2 regions of the Streptomyces sp. NPDC004610 genome follow, and region 2 is predicted to be linked to the other one. Evidence: riboswitches for the same ligand, from Rfam matches in the RefSeq annotation. Region 2 holds a riboswitch; the other holds the start of a gene.
The links. Region 2 has a riboswitch for glycine ahead of gcvP (aminomethyl-transferring glycine dehydrogenase). Riboswitches for the same ligand answer to the same signal wherever they lie in the genome.
Positions count from the first base shown of each region.

Region 1: another riboswitch for glycine. It lies ahead of gcvT (glycine cleavage system aminomethyltransferase GcvT); the one in region 2 lies ahead of gcvP (aminomethyl-transferring glycine dehydrogenase).

Region 1 covers NZ_JBEXLA010000027.1:101,735-108,903, reverse strand. Annotated here, with positions in the region: gene ABZX40_RS27530 (glycoside hydrolase family 25 protein) at 1-314, opposite strand, end outside; gene ABZX40_RS27525 (L-serine ammonia-lyase) at 420-1,787, opposite strand; gene glyA (serine hydroxymethyltransferase) at 1,845-3,122, opposite strand; gene gcvH (glycine cleavage system protein GcvH) at 3,138-3,518, opposite strand; gene gcvT (glycine cleavage system aminomethyltransferase GcvT) at 3,595-4,713, opposite strand; glycine riboswitch at 4,897-4,990, opposite strand; gene ABZX40_RS27505 (AAA family ATPase) at 5,266-5,934, shown strand; gene ABZX40_RS27500 (enhanced serine sensitivity protein SseB) at 6,817-7,169, shown strand, end outside.
Region 2 covers NZ_JBEXLA010000025.1:132,842-140,010, reverse strand. Annotated here, with positions in the region: gene ABZX40_RS26420 (FHA domain-containing protein) at 1-269, shown strand, start outside; gene ABZX40_RS26415 (MerR family transcriptional regulator) at 308-1,045, shown strand; gene ABZX40_RS26410 (bifunctional nuclease family protein) at 1,136-1,609, shown strand; gene ABZX40_RS26405 (MerR family transcriptional regulator) at 1,903-2,547, shown strand; gene ABZX40_RS26400 (DNA polymerase IV) at 2,689-4,146, shown strand; gene ABZX40_RS26395 (PRC-barrel domain-containing protein) at 4,444-4,812, opposite strand; glycine riboswitch at 4,926-5,021, shown strand; gene gcvP (aminomethyl-transferring glycine dehydrogenase) at 5,191-7,169, shown strand, end outside.

The DNA of each region.
Region 1 (7,169 bases), on a different contig from region 2:
TTGATGAAGCTGTCCTTCTCCGCGTTCGAGGCGTAGGTGCCCGCGCCGGTGGTCTCCCAGTCGACGGCGAGAAGGTCACCGGGCTTGTCGGGGGCCTGGGTGACGAAGTACTCGGCCTGGGCGGTGAGGTTGCCCGGCCACAGGAAGTGATAGAAGCCGACGACCAGCCCGGCGTCCCGGCCGCGCTTGGTCTGGTCGATGAGCTTCGGATTGGTGAAGCTGCGGCCCTCCGTCGCCTTGATGAAGACGAAGGACAGCCCGTCGGTGTCGTAGGTCGACGACTGGTGGGAACTGACGTCGATGCCGTTGAGCAAGGGGACTCCCAGGAGAGTGCGTGGGGGGAGAGGGAGGGGAGTTGGTGTACGGATGTTGCCGTAGGGCCCATGCCCATGAACGGCGGCGCTGACGCGGGGCGCTCGTCAGCACTCGATGATGTTCACCGCGAGCCCACCGCGCGCCGTCTCCTTGTACTTCACCGACATGTCCGCCCCGGTGTCCTTCATCGTCTTGATGACCTTGTCCAGGGACACCTTGTGGCTGCCGTCGCCGCGCATCGCCATCCGGGCGGCCGTGACCGCCTTCACCGCGGCCATGCCGTTGCGCTCGATGCACGGGATCTGGACGAGGCCGCCGACCGGGTCGCAGGTCAGGCCGAGATTGTGCTCCATCCCGATCTCCGCCGCGTTCTCCACCTGCTCCGGGGAGCCGCCCAGCACCTCGGCGAGCGCGCCCGCCGCCATCGAGCAGGCCGAGCCGACCTCGCCCTGGCAGCCGACCTCGGCGCCGGAGATGGAGGCGTTCTCCTTGAAGAGCATGCCGATCGCGCCCGCGGCGAGCAGGAAGCGGACCACGCCGTCCTCGTCGGCGCCCGGCACGAAGTTGAGGTAGTAGTGCAGGACCGCCGGGATGATGCCCGCGGCCCCGTTCGTCGGGGCGGTCACCACCCGGCCGCCGGCCGCGTTCTCCTCGTTCACGGCCATCGCGTAGAGCGTGATCCACTCCATGGCGAGGGCCTGGGGGTCGCCCTCGGAGCGGAGCTTGCGGGCGGTGGTCGCGGCGCGGCGGCGGACCTTCAGACCGCCCGGCAGGATGCCCTCCCGGGACATGCCCCGGGTGACACAGGCGCGCATCACCCCCCAGATGTCCAGCAGGCCCTCGCGGATCTCCGTCTCGCTGCGCCAGGCCCGCTCGTTCTCCAGCATCAGCGCGGAGATCGACAGCCCGGTCTCCCGGGTCAGTCGCAGCAGCTCGTCGCCGGTGCGGAAGGGGTGCCTCAGGACCGTGTCGTCCAGCTTGATCCGGTCCGCGCCCACCGCGTCCTCGTCGACGACGAACCCGCCGCCGACCGAGTAGTACGTCTTGGAGAGGAGTTCGGTGCCGTCCGGCCCGTACGCCCACAGGGTCATGCCGTTGGCGTGGTAGGGGAGGGCCTTGCGGCGGTGGAGCTTCAGGTCGGTGTCGAAGGCGAACGGGATCTCCCGCTCGCCGAGCAGGCTCAGCCGCCCGGTGGCCTTGATCTCCTCGACCCGGTCGTCGGCCTTCTCCACATCCACCGAGCGCGGTGAGTCGCCCTCCAGGCCGAGCAGGACCGCCTTCGGGGTGCCGTGGCCGTGGCCGGTCGCGCCCAGGGAGCCGTACAGCTCGCAGCGGAGCGAGGCGACGGCGGGCAGCAGATCCTCGTTGCGCAGCCGGCGGGCGAACAGGCCCGCCGCCCGCATCGGGCCGACCGTGTGCGAGCTGGACGGGCCGATGCCGACCGAGAACAGGTCGAAGACCGAGATGGCCACGGGAACAACCTCCAGAGCGGGTGGGGGCACACATCCTCGGGTGCCCCCACCGGGGAACTACTTGGTGAGAGTGGGGTACAGCGGGTGCTTCTCGGCCAGGACGGTGACCCGGGCCCTGAGCGCCGCCGCGTCGTAGGACGGCTTGAGCGCCTCGGCGATCACATCCGCGACCTCGGCGAAGTCCTCCGCCGTGAAGCCCCGGGTGGCCAGCGCCGGGGTGCCGATGCGCAGCCCGGAGGTCACCATCGGCGGGCGCGGGTCGTTGGGGACGGCGTTGCGGTTGACCGTGATCCCGACCTCGTGCAGCCGGTCCTCGGCCTGCTGTCCGTCCAGCTCGGAGGCGCGCAGATCCACCAGGACGAGATGCACATCCGTGCCGCCGGTCGCCACGGCCACCCCGGCCGCGCGGGCGTCCTCGGCGGTCAGCCGCTCGGCGAGCAGCCGCGCCCCCTCCACCGTACGCCGCTGGCGCTCCTTGAACTCCTCGCCCGCGGCGACCTTGAAGGAGACCGCCTTGGCCGCGATCACATGCTCCAGCGGGCCGCCCTGGAAGCCGGGGAAGACCGCCGAGTTCAGCTTCTTCGCGAACTCCTTGGAGCGGGCCAGGATGATCCCGCCGCGCGGCCCGCCCAGCGTCTTGTGGGTGGTGGAGGTGACGACGTCCGCGTACGGCACCGGGTTGTCGTGCAGCCCGGCCGCGACCAGCCCCGCGAAGTGCGCCATGTCGACCCAGAGGTACGCCCCGACCTCGTCGGCGATCCGCCGGAACGCGGCGAAGTCCAGCTCGCGCGGGTACGCCGACCAGCCCGCGATGATCACCTTCGGGCGGTGCTCCTTGGCGAGCCGCTCCACCTCGGCCAGGTCGACCAGCCCGGCGGCGTCCACATGGTAGGCGACGACGTCGAACTGCTTGCCGGAGAAGTTGAGCCGCATGCCGTGGGTGAGGTGGCCGCCGTGCGCCAGGTCCAGGCCCAGGATGGTGTCCCCGGGCTGGGCGAGGGCGAACAGCGCGGCCTGGTTGGCGGAGGCGCCGGAGTGCGGCTGGACATTGGCGTACTCGGCGCCGAACAGCTCCTTCACCCGGTCGATGGCGAGCTGCTCGGTGACATCGACGTACTCGCAGCCGCCGTAGTAGCGGCGGCCGGGGTAGCCCTCGGCGTACTTGTTGGTCAGCACCGAGCCCTGCGCCTCCATCACCGCGACCGGCGCGAAGTTCTCGGAGGCGATCATCTCCAGCGTGGACTGCTGGCGGCGCAGCTCGGCGTCGACCGCGGCGGCGACCTCGGGGTCGAGCTGGTGCAGGGGGGTGTTCATGGAGTGGTCCTGGGCAGTCATCGGTGATCCGTCCCCTCAGCTGGCCGTGAAGGCGGCGTACTCGTCGGCGGAGAGCAGCTCGGCCGGCTCGTCGGCGATCCGCACCTTGAACAGCCAGCCGCCCTCGAAGGGCGCCGAGTTCACCAGCGCCGGGTCGTCCACCACGTCCTGGTTGAACTCCACGACCTCACCGGTGACCGGGGAGTAGAGGTCGGAGACCGACTTGGTGGACTCCAGCTCGCCGCAGGTCTCCCCGGCGCTGACCGCGGTCCCGGCCTCCGGGAGCTGGGCGTAGACGACATCACCGAGCGCGTTCGCGGCGAACTCGGTGATGCCGACCGTGGCCACACCGTTCTCGTCGGCGGCCGACAGCCACTCGTGTTCCTTGCTGTAACGCAGTTCCTGGGGGTTGCTCATGGCCTGAATTCTCCTGTACGGGGTGGCTGATGAGGGGCAGGGGGGAGTGCCGGTGGCACCGGAGGGGCCGTGGGCGCTACTTCCGGCGCTTGTAGAACGGCAGGGCCACGACCTCGTACGGCTCATGGCTGCCGCGGATGTCGACGCCGACCCCGGCGGTGCCGGGCGCGGCGTGCGCCGCGTCCACGTACGCCATGGCGATCGGGCGGCCCAGGGTGGGGGAGGGGGCGCCGGAGGTGACCTCGCCGATCACCCGGCCGTCGGCGACCACCGGGTACCCGGCGCGCGGCACCCGGCGGCCCTCGGCGATCAGGCCGACCAGCACCCGGGGCGGGTCGGTCTCGGCCCGCTTCGCGGCGTCGGCGAGCGCCGCCCGCCCGACGAAGTCGCCCTCCTTCTCGAACTTCACCACCCGGCCGAGCCCGGCGTCGAAGGGGGTGAGGTCCGCGGTCAGCTCATGCCCGTACAGCGGCATGCCCGCCTCCAGGCGCAGGGTGTCCCGGCAGGACAGCCCGCAGGGGACGAGCCCGGCGGCGGCCCCGGCCTCGGTCAGCGCCTCCCACAGCACGACGGCGTCCTCCGGCTGCACGAACAGCTCGAAGCCGTCCTCGCCGGTGTACCCGGTACGGGCGATCAGCGCGGGGACGCCCGCGACCGTGCCGGGGAGCCCGGCGTAGTACTTCAGGCCGTCGAGGTCGGCGTCGGTGAGGGACTTCAGGATGCCGGGGGACTCGGGGCCCTGGACGGCGAGCAGCGCGTAGGCGTCCCGGTCGTCGCGGACCTCGGCGTCGAAGCCTGCCGCCCGCTCGGTGAGGGCGTCCAGCACGATCTGGGCGTTGGAGGCGTTGGCGACGACCAGGTACTCGGTCTCGTCGAGCCGGTAGACGATCAGATCGTCCAGGATGCCGCCGTCGGCCCGGCAGATCATGGTGTAGCGGGCGCGGCCGGTGCCCACGGCGGCGATATTGCCGACCAGGGCGAAGTTCAGGAGCGCGGCGGCCCCCGGGCCGGTGACGGTGATCTCGCCCATGTGGGAGAGGTCGAAGAGCCCGGCCCGGGAGCGGACGGCGAGATGCTCGTCCCGCTCGGAGCCGTAGCGCAGGGGCATGTCCCAGCCCGCGAAGTCGGTCATCGTCGCCCCGAGCGAGCGATGCAGGGCATCGAGCGCGGTACGACGGGGTGCGGCACTGCTCATCGGTCGGTCTCCCAAGGCATGACGGCACGGCGTGACGGCGGGGCGGCCCTCTCCGTCGCGGGGACGGTGAGGGGGTCCTCCCCATCTGTCATCGGAACCTGAGAGGTTCGCCATGATCATCGACGATCACGGCTTGCACCTTGGGTGGAGCCACTGCGGCAGCGGCCCGCTTTTCAGATGTGCCTCGCCCGCGCGGTACGGGGCCTGAGAGATTCAAGGGAGGGACTTGCTCCTTCGGCGCCCCGGTGGAGACCGGGGACTCTCCCGCGCGGATTCAAGCGGCCGGTATGCAGTTAGGACCTGTCGTAGGCGCCGCCATCATTGCACGCCTCCGCCCGGTACGGCAGGGGAGGCCATCGGGCATCGGCGACGAAAGGGGAGGTTTGACAGGGCACGCTCAGTGGGCACGGAGAGTGGGCACGGAGATCGAAAGCTCTCTGTAGCAGGCTTGTTGCGCGATGCGAACGGAATGACGAGACACCGCGAATTACCTTCTCTTTACACTCGACGGGGAGGGAACCTCGTGAACCGCCCCAGGGGAGGACGATCACGGTGAACAGGACCACGGCGTACGTGACCACCACCGGCGCCGCGCTGCCCGAGCAGCCTCCCGCCCCGGCCCGGGAGGCATGTCCCTCGCTGCCCGCCCCGGTGGTCCGCGATCTGCGCGAGCGGGCCGGCCGCAGCCCGCACGCCCTGCTCTTCGGCCCCCGCGACCTGGTGGTGGTCACCGGCCTGCCCGGCAGTGGCAAGTCCACCCTGATGCGGCGCACGGTGAAGTCGGCCCGCATCGACTCCCAGGACACCCGCGACCGCTGGGACCAGCGCACCCCGGCCCTCCTCCCGTACACCGCCTACCGCCCCCTGGTCCGGATAGCGCACTACACCGGGCTGTACCGGGCCCTGCGCACGGGTGAGGGCGTCGTCGTCCACGACTGCGGCACCCAGGCATGGGTACGGGCCTGGCTGGCCCGCGAGGCCCGGCGGCGCGGCGGCCGACTGCACATCCTCCTCCTCGACGTCACCCCCGAGCAGGCCCTCCAGGGCCAGCGCGAACGCGGCCGGGGCGTTTCCCGCTACGCCTTCCGCCGCCACCGGGGGGTCGCGGCGCGGCTGCTCCGCAGGATCCAGAAGGGCCGCCTGCCGAGCGGCGTCGGCTCGGCGGTCCTCCTCGACCGCGACGCCGCGGACCGGCTCCGCCGGATCGGGTTCACGGGGTAGGGGCGGGGTCCGGGGTGGTGGGGGTGGCGTGATGGAGGTCTGCGTCCGCCGGTCGCGCCGCACACGGGCCCGGTGAGTGAGGGCGGCCGGTCCGGCTCGCAGCCCGAGGTGTGACGAATGGTGGCCCGCGTTGGGGGCAGGGCGACGGGTGGTCCGCGCCTGCGGATCGCGCTGGACCCGGGTGTTCGCGTGTGAGGGCCGGGCGGCCTGGCCCAGGCCCAGAAGGACGGCGGACGCGGGGCGACAGGCGGGCTGCGTCTGCCGGTCGCGCCCGTCGACCGGGTGTTCGCGTGTGAGGGCCGGCCGGTCGGGCCTCAGGCCCCGAGGGGCGGCGGGCCACGCGCGCCGATGCGGGCGCCGGGCACGTCGGCATGGTCGGACCGTATCGACGCCTGGCTCCGCGCGAGGGTGGGCCCGCCGGTCCCACCTCCGTCGCCGGGCGCGGCGCGACAGCGGCGTGGGCCGCACCCGCAGCGGCGCCGGGCGTCGGGCCCAGGCCCCGGAACCGCGGACGCCGGGCCTCCGTCCGTACTCAGCCGCCAGCCGCCAGCCGCCAGCCGCCAGCCGCCAGCCGCCAGCCGCCAGCCGCCAGCCGCCAGCCGCCAGCCGCCAGCCGCCAGCCGCCAGCCGCCGTACCAGGCCCCGCCCCGCCCGCCTGCCCGAGGTCGGAACCCCGGCGCCGCCCACAGCCCACCCCACCACCCAGCTACCCCCGAAGGACCGGCCGGGATCAGGGTCAGGCCCGCTGCCGTGCGCCCGGTGGATGCCAGGGCCCCCGTCCGGGGCGCGGACACCCCGGACCCCCACCCGGTCCCACCCGCTAGCCTTTTCAGCCCGAAGAGCAGTGGCAGTGGTACGTGGTACTCGGCAGGCGGTAACAAGATGGACTTCCCGGCGGACCTTCCCGCGGACTTCCCGGTGGGGGCGCACCCCCACCCGCACGGTGGCTGGCCCGGCAATGAGCTGGAGGAGGTGCTCTCCGCCGCCCTCGGGGTCCCCTCGGCGGGCCCGCGGATCGTGGAGGTGCTGGGCCGCAGCTTCCTCTGGGTGCCGCTGCCGGGCGGCGGCGGACCCGACAGCGGCCCCCTGGACCTGCCCACCACCGAGATCGACGGCCAGGTCTACGTCCCGGTGTTCACCTCCGAGGAGCAGTTCCGCCAGGTCGTCGGCGCCCATATGTCGTTCGCCATCGCGCCCGCCGTCGAGTTCGCCCGGGGCCTGCCGCCGCAGGCCGG
Region 2 (7,169 bases):
CCGGCAGCCGCTTCCTGCTGGACAGCGATCTGACCACGGCCGGGCGCCACCCGCAGAGCGACATCTTCCTGGATGACGTGACGGTCTCGCGCCGCCATGTGGAGTTCCGGCGCGCACCCGACGGATCGTTCACGGTCGCCGATGTCGGCAGCCTGAACGGCACCTATGTCAACCGGGAGCGGATCGACCAGGTCGCGCTGCACAACGGCGACGAGGTGCAGATCGGCAAGTACCGGCTGGTCTTCTACGCGAGCAGGCAGGTCGTCTGACCTCACCGGACACGGTCCGGGGATCCCAGGGAAGGTCCATGCTGCATACACCGAGCGGCGGTGCCGGGCACGGCGCCGCCGCCACGGACAGCGGGCTGATGAGCATCGGCACGGTGCTGAACGTGCTGCGCGAGGAATTCCCCGAGGTCACCATCTCCAAGATCCGGTTCCTGGAGGCGGAGGGGCTGATCGAGCCGCAGCGGACCCCCTCCGGGTACCGCAAATTCACCGCGGACGATGTCGAGCGTCTCGGCCAGGTGCTGCGGATGCAGCGCGACCACTATCTGCCGCTCAAGGTGATCCGCGAGCATCTGGCGGCCGTCGAGCGCGGTGAGGATGTCCGGCTGCCGGTGCTGGGGAGGTCCCGGGACGGTGAGGGCGCCCGCGAGCCGTCCGGGGTGCCCACGGTCGCCCGGATCGGCCGTGCCGAGCTGCTGGCCGCCGCCGGGATCGGCGCCGAGGAACTCGCGGAGTGGGAGTCGTACGGGCTGATCATGCCGGTCGAGGACGGGGTGTACGACGCGGAGGCGGCCACGGTGGCCTCGCTGGTGGTGGAGCTGGGGCGATCGGGGATCGAGCCGCGGCATCTGCGGGTGATGAAGGCCGCCGCCGACCGCGAGGCGGGGCTGGTCGACCAGGTGGTGGCACCGCTGCGCCGGCACCGCAATCCGCAGACCAGAGCCCATGCCGAGGCCCGGACGAAGGAGCTGGCGGGACTCGCCGTGCGGCTGCACGCGGCGCTGGTGCAGTCCGCGCTCGGGGTGCGGCTGCCCTGAGGGGCAGACCTGCGGCCGGGGCAGGTCCGGATCCGGACCTGTGGCCGTCCCGACTACCCAAACATCCCGGGCACGGCCTAGGGTTGCTGTGTGAACGAGCTCGATGTCGTAGGTGTCCGGGTCGAAATGCCCTCCAACCAACCGATCGTGCTCCTGCGCGAAGTGGGAGGCGACCGCTACCTCCCCATCTGGATCGGGCCGGGGGAGGCCACGGCCATCGCCTTCGCCCAGCAGGGCATGGCGCCCGCCCGACCGCTGACCCACGACCTGTTCAAGGACGTGCTGGAGGCCGTCGGCCAGGAGCTGACCGAAGTACGCATCACGGATCTGCGTGAGGGCGTCTTCTACGCCGAGCTGGTCTTCGCCAGCGGGGTGGAGGTGAGCGCCCGGCCGTCCGATGCCATAGCGCTGGCCCTGCGCACCGGAACGCCGATCTACGGCAGTGACGGGGTGCTCGACGACGCCGGTATCGCGATCCCCGATGAGCAGGAGGACGAGGTGGAGAAGTTCCGCGAGTTCCTCGACCAGATCTCGCCCGAGGACTTCGGCACCAGCAGTCAGTGACCCGGTGGGCCGGTGAGACGGGGTGCGGCCCGGCGGGCACGGGGTGTACGCCGGGCTGAGTAGCCGAGTGAGGGAACGTATCGTCCCGTATCGCCTCGGTCCGGCAATTGCCAGGGGCGCGTGAGAGCGTCCTGCGGCTCCCCGTCGGCGCATTCGGCTAGCCTTTCCCCGCGGTGGGGCACGGGAAACCACTCCTAGGGTGATTATCACTCGGCGTGCCGAGTGTGGCGATCGTTGACGCACCCTCGGTGACTGCCTACCGTCGAGAAGGCAGGTCAAGGACGGAGGTCGGCGTGAGAAGCAGCGGCGACGGTACGGCTGGGGGTGCCCCCGGGCGCAGTCTCGGGGAGAGCGGTCCGTACCCGCTTCACGGGAGCACGACCGGTCACGCTCCGCAGCGACCGACGGCCGTGCCCAGCAGCGGAGGGGCGACGTCGATGACGTCCGAGCAGATCGGCTACCGCGGGCCGACGGCCTGCGCGGCCGCCGGCATCACCTACCGGCAACTGGACTACTGGGCGCGCACTGGGCTGGTCGAGCCCAGCGTACGGCCCGCTCACGGGTCGGGGACGCAGCGGCTGTACAGCTTCCGGGACGTCGTCGTCCTGAAGATCGTCAAGCGGTTCCTGGACACCGGGGTGTCGCTCCAGAACATCCGGACCACCGTGCAGCATCTGCGTGAGCAGGGCTTTCGCAATCTGGAGCGGATGACGCTGATGAGCGATGGCGCCACGGTCTACGAGTGCACCTCGCCGGACGAGGTGCACGCGCTGCTCCAGGGCGGTCAGGGGATCTTCGGGATCGCCGTGGGCGTGGTGTGGCGGGATGTGGAGAGCGCGCTGTCGCAGCTGCACGGGGAGCGGATCGACACGGGGGAGACGCTCGTCGGCCACAATCCTGCGGATGAGCTGGCGCGACGGCGTAGTCGGGCGGTTTGAGGGCTGTCTGAGGGCTCTTTGAAGGTGGTTTCTGAGGGGCGTTCGTCCGTCGCGCCGCGGGGATTTTCGGGGGCGTGGGCAGCGGTCGGCGTTTCCCGGCGGCACAGGTGATGGTCGGGGGTCTTCCTAGGGGCATTGTCAGTGCCGTGGTGCAGCATCGTAGGTGTGAGGAGAACGCCCACGATCCTGCATCTCGACATGGATGCCTTCTTCGCCTCGGTGGAGCAGGCGTCCAAGCCGAGCCTGCGCGGGAAAGCGGTGATCGTGGGCGGCCTGGGCCCGCGCGGGGTGGTGGCGACCTGCTCCTACGAGGCCAGGGTGTTCGGGGTGCACTCGGCGATGCCGATGGCCCAGGCGCGGCGGCTGGCGCCGAATGCCGCGTATCTGGTGCCGCGGTTCGGGCTGTACCGGTCGATCAGCGAGCAGGTGATGGCGTTGCTGCGGGCGCTGTCGCCCCTGGTGGAGCCGCTGAGCCTGGATGAGGCGTTCGTGGATCTGGAGGCCGGGGGAGCGGCCTGGGACCCGGAGTCGGCGCGGCTGGCGGGGATCAAGCTGCGCGCGGACATACGGGCGGTCACCGGGCTGACGGGATCCGTGGGGCTGGCCGCGTCCAAGATGCTGGCCAAGATCGCCTCCGAGCAGGCCAAGCCGGACGGGCTGGTGCTGATCGAGCCGGGGACCGAGCGGGCGCTGCTCGCGCCGATGCCGGTGCGGACCCTGCCGGGGGTGGGGCCGGCCACCGGCGACCAGCTGCGGCGGGCCGGGATCACCACGGTCGAGGAACTGGCCGAGGCCGGTGAGGACGAACTCGTCCGGCTGCTGGGAAAGGCGCATGGGCATGCGCTGTACGCGATGGCGCTGGCGCACGACGACCGGCCCGTGGTCGCCGAGCGGGAGACGAAGTCGGTGTCGGTGGAGGACACCTACGACGTGGACATCCATGACCGGGTGCGGGTCGAGCTGGAGGTGCAGCGGCTCGCGGACCGGTGTGTGCGGCGGCTGCGCGGGGCGGGGCTGTCGGGGCGGACGATCGTGCTGAAGGTGCGGCGGTACGACTTCTCCACGCTGACCCGGTCCGAGACCCTGCGGGGGCCGACCGACGATCCCGCGGTGGTGCGGGAGGCGGCGGCCCGGCTGCTGGACTCCGTGGACACCACGGGCGGGGTGCGGCTGCTGGGGGTCGGGGTGAGCGGGCTCGCCGACTACACCCAGGAGGATCTCTTCGCCCAGGCCGCCGGGGAGTTGCGGGACGAGCATCCCGAGGAGCACCCCGAGGAGGGGGAGCGCGAGGACACGGAGGGGCACGGCGAGCGGCGCTGGCCCGCGGGGCACGACGTACGGCACGCCGAGTACGGGCACGGGTGGGTGCAGGGGAGCGGGCTCGGGCGGGTGACCGTGCGGTTCGAGACACCGCGGTCGGAGGGGGCGGGGAGGGTGCGGACGTTCCGTGTCGAGGATCCGGAGCTGGAGCCGGCGGAGCCGCTGCCGCTGACCGAGGTGGGGGGTGCGCTCGGGGAGGCGGAGGAGCGAAGACCTGGGGGTACGGGAACAGGGGGAGGGGGAGGCGTGGGTGGGGTGTCCGGCTCGCTCCGCGGGTGAGTTTTGGCGGTCGGCTTGCCTGGCCCGTATGGCGCTGAGCGGGGGGAGGGGATCGGGCCGGTTCGGGGCGGTGCGGGCGGGTGCCGGTGTTCGGTGTCCGGTGTTCGGGTCTGGTCCCGGAGGGTGGCGTGCGTCCGGGGGCGGTTGGTGGCGGGGGCGCGGCCCTTTCGGCGGGAGGCGAGGTATGCGGAGGGCGTGGACGGAATGGGGTGGGTCGGGTGCGGGTGGGAGTCGTACGGGGCGGGAGCTTCGGGGAGCAGGGTGCGCGGTGGGGGCTGGGTTTTCGTGGTTCTTGGGCTAGCTGTCGTCCTGGCCTGCCATTTTGCCGAAGTCGTGGTCCGGTGGGGGCGGGGCGGTGACGTCCAGGCCGTAGTGGTGGTAGAGCTGGAGCTCCTGTTCTGGGGAGAGATGGCGGCCGACACCGAAGTCGGGGGCGTCCTTGATCAGGGCGCGGTCGAAGGGGACGTGCAGGGTGCCCTCGATCAGTTCGCTGGGCTCCAGCGGGACGAAGGCGTCCCGGCTGAAGAGGCCCGTCCGTATGGCCGCCCACTCCGGGACGCCGGTCGCGTCGTCGAGATAGACCTCGTCGATCGTGCCGATCTTCGTGCCGTTGCGGTCGAACGCCTTGCGGCCGATCAGGTTGCGCGGATCGATATCGGTCTGCACGGTCCCTCCACATGGTCGCAACTCATCCGTAAGCACTACGAAAGAGCACATTGGGGCAGGCGGCCACTCGAAGGCCCGTTCGTGGACCGCGCTGGTAGGCTGACAGCGGCTGCTGACCCCGTGCGGGAGAGTCCTCCGGGAAGATCCGGAGGCGCCGAAGGAGCAAATCCTCCCCGGAATCTCTCAGGCCCCCGTACCGCACGGACGAGGTCACTCTGGAAAGCAGGGCGGCGCCGACGGCGTTCGCTCTCACCGACGGTGAAAGCCGGGCCGGCGCCCGGTGAAGCTCTCAGGTTGAGATGACAGAGGGGGAGGCCGTCGGGGTACCCGTGCCGGGGTGCCCCCCGAAGGTCGTGTCAGACCAGGAGGCCCTCCGCAATGACCGCCCACCGCATTCCGCTCTCCGAGCTTGAGCAGGGGATCCCCTTCGAGCAGCGGCACATCGGCCCCGACCAGGAGGCGCGGGCCAAGATGCTCGCCCAGGTCGGTTACGGCTCGCTGGACGAGCTGACCGCCGCCGCCGTCCCCGATGTGATCAAGAACGCCGAGGCGCTGGAACTGCCGGGGGCGCGTACCGAGGCCGAGGTGCTGGCCGAGCTGCGCGCGCTGGCCGACCGCAACCAGGTGCTCGGCTCGATGATCGGGCTCGGGTACTACGGGACGTTCACGCCGCCGGTGATCCTGCGCAATGTCATGGAGAATCCGGCCTGGTACACGGCCTACACGCCCTATCAGCCGGAGATCTCGCAGGGCCGGCTGGAGGCGCTGCTGAACTTCCAGACCATGGTCGCCGACCTCACCGGGCTGCCCACCTCCGGTGCCTCGCTGCTGGACGAGGGGACGGCCGCCGCCGAGGCGATGGCGCTGTCCCTGCGGATGGGGAAGAACAAGAAGGGGCTCTTCCTCGTCGACGCGGACGCGCTGCCGCAGACCATCGCGGTGATCCGGACGCGGGCGGAGCCGACCGGGGTCGAGGTCGTCGTCGCCGATCTGAGCGCCGGGATTCCGGAGGAGGTCGGCGGGCGGGAGATCAACGGGGTGCTCGTCCAGTACCCCGGCGCCTCCGGGGCCGTACGGGACATCAAGGTGGTCGTCGACCAGGCGCACGAGCGGGGTGCGCTGGTCACCGTGGCCGCCGATCTGCTGGCGCTGACGCTGCTGAGGTCGCCCGGGGAGCTGGGCGCGGACATCGCGGTCGGCACCACCCAGCGGTTCGGGGTGCCGATGGGCTTCGGCGGGCCGCACGCCGGTTACATGGCGGTGCGGGAGAGCTTCGCGCGCAGTCTGCCGGGGCGGCTCGTCGGTGTCTCGGTGGACGCCGACGGCAACCGGGCGTACCGGCTCGCGCTCCAGACGCGGGAGCAGCACATCCGGCGCGAGAAGGCGACCAGCAACATCTGCACCGCGCAGGTGCTGCTCGCCGTGATGGCCGGGATGTACGCCGTCCACCACGGGCCCGAGGGGCTGCGGACGATCGCCTGGCGGACCCACCGGTACGCCACCGTCCTGGCCGCCGGGCTGCGGGCCGGGGGCGTCGAGGTCGTGCACGGGTCCTACTTCGACACCCTGACCGTCCGCGCCGAGGGGCGGGCCGAGCGGATCGCCGCCGCCGCGCGGGACAACGGGGTCAATCTGCGGGTCGTGGACGCCGATCATCTCTCCCTCGCCTGCGACGAGACGACCACCAGGGCGCAGCTCAGCGCGGTGTGGCACGCGTTCGGGGTCGAGGCCGATGTCGAGGCGCTGGACGCCGGGACGGAGGAGGGGCTGACGGAGGGGGCGCTGCGCAGTGACGAGTTCCTCGCCCACCCCGTGTTCCACCAGCACCGATCCGAGACGGCGATGCTGCGCTATCTGCGCCGGCTGGCCGACCGCGACTACGCGCTCGACCGCGGGATGATCCCGCTCGGGTCCTGCACCATGAAGCTCAACGCCACGACCGAGATGGAGCCGGTGACCTGGCCCGAGTTCGGGCAGTTGCACCCGTTCGCGCCCGCCGCGCAGGCACAGGGCTATCTGACGCTGATCCGGGAGCTGGAGGAGCGGCTCGCCGAGGTCACCGGCTACGACAAGGTGTCCCTCCAGCCCAACGCCGGGTCGCAGGGGGAGCTGGCCGGGCTGCTCGCCGTGCGCGGGTACCACCGGGCCAACGGGGACGAGCAGCGGACGGTGTGTCTGATCCCGTCCTCGGCGCACGGCACCAACGCCGCGAGCGCGGTGATGGCCGGGATGAAGGTCGTCGTCGTCAAGACCGCCGAGGACGGCGAGATCGACGTCGCCGATCTGCGCGCCAAGATAGAGCAGCACCGCGACCGGCTCGCCGTGCTGATGATCACCTACCCCTCGACGCACGGGGT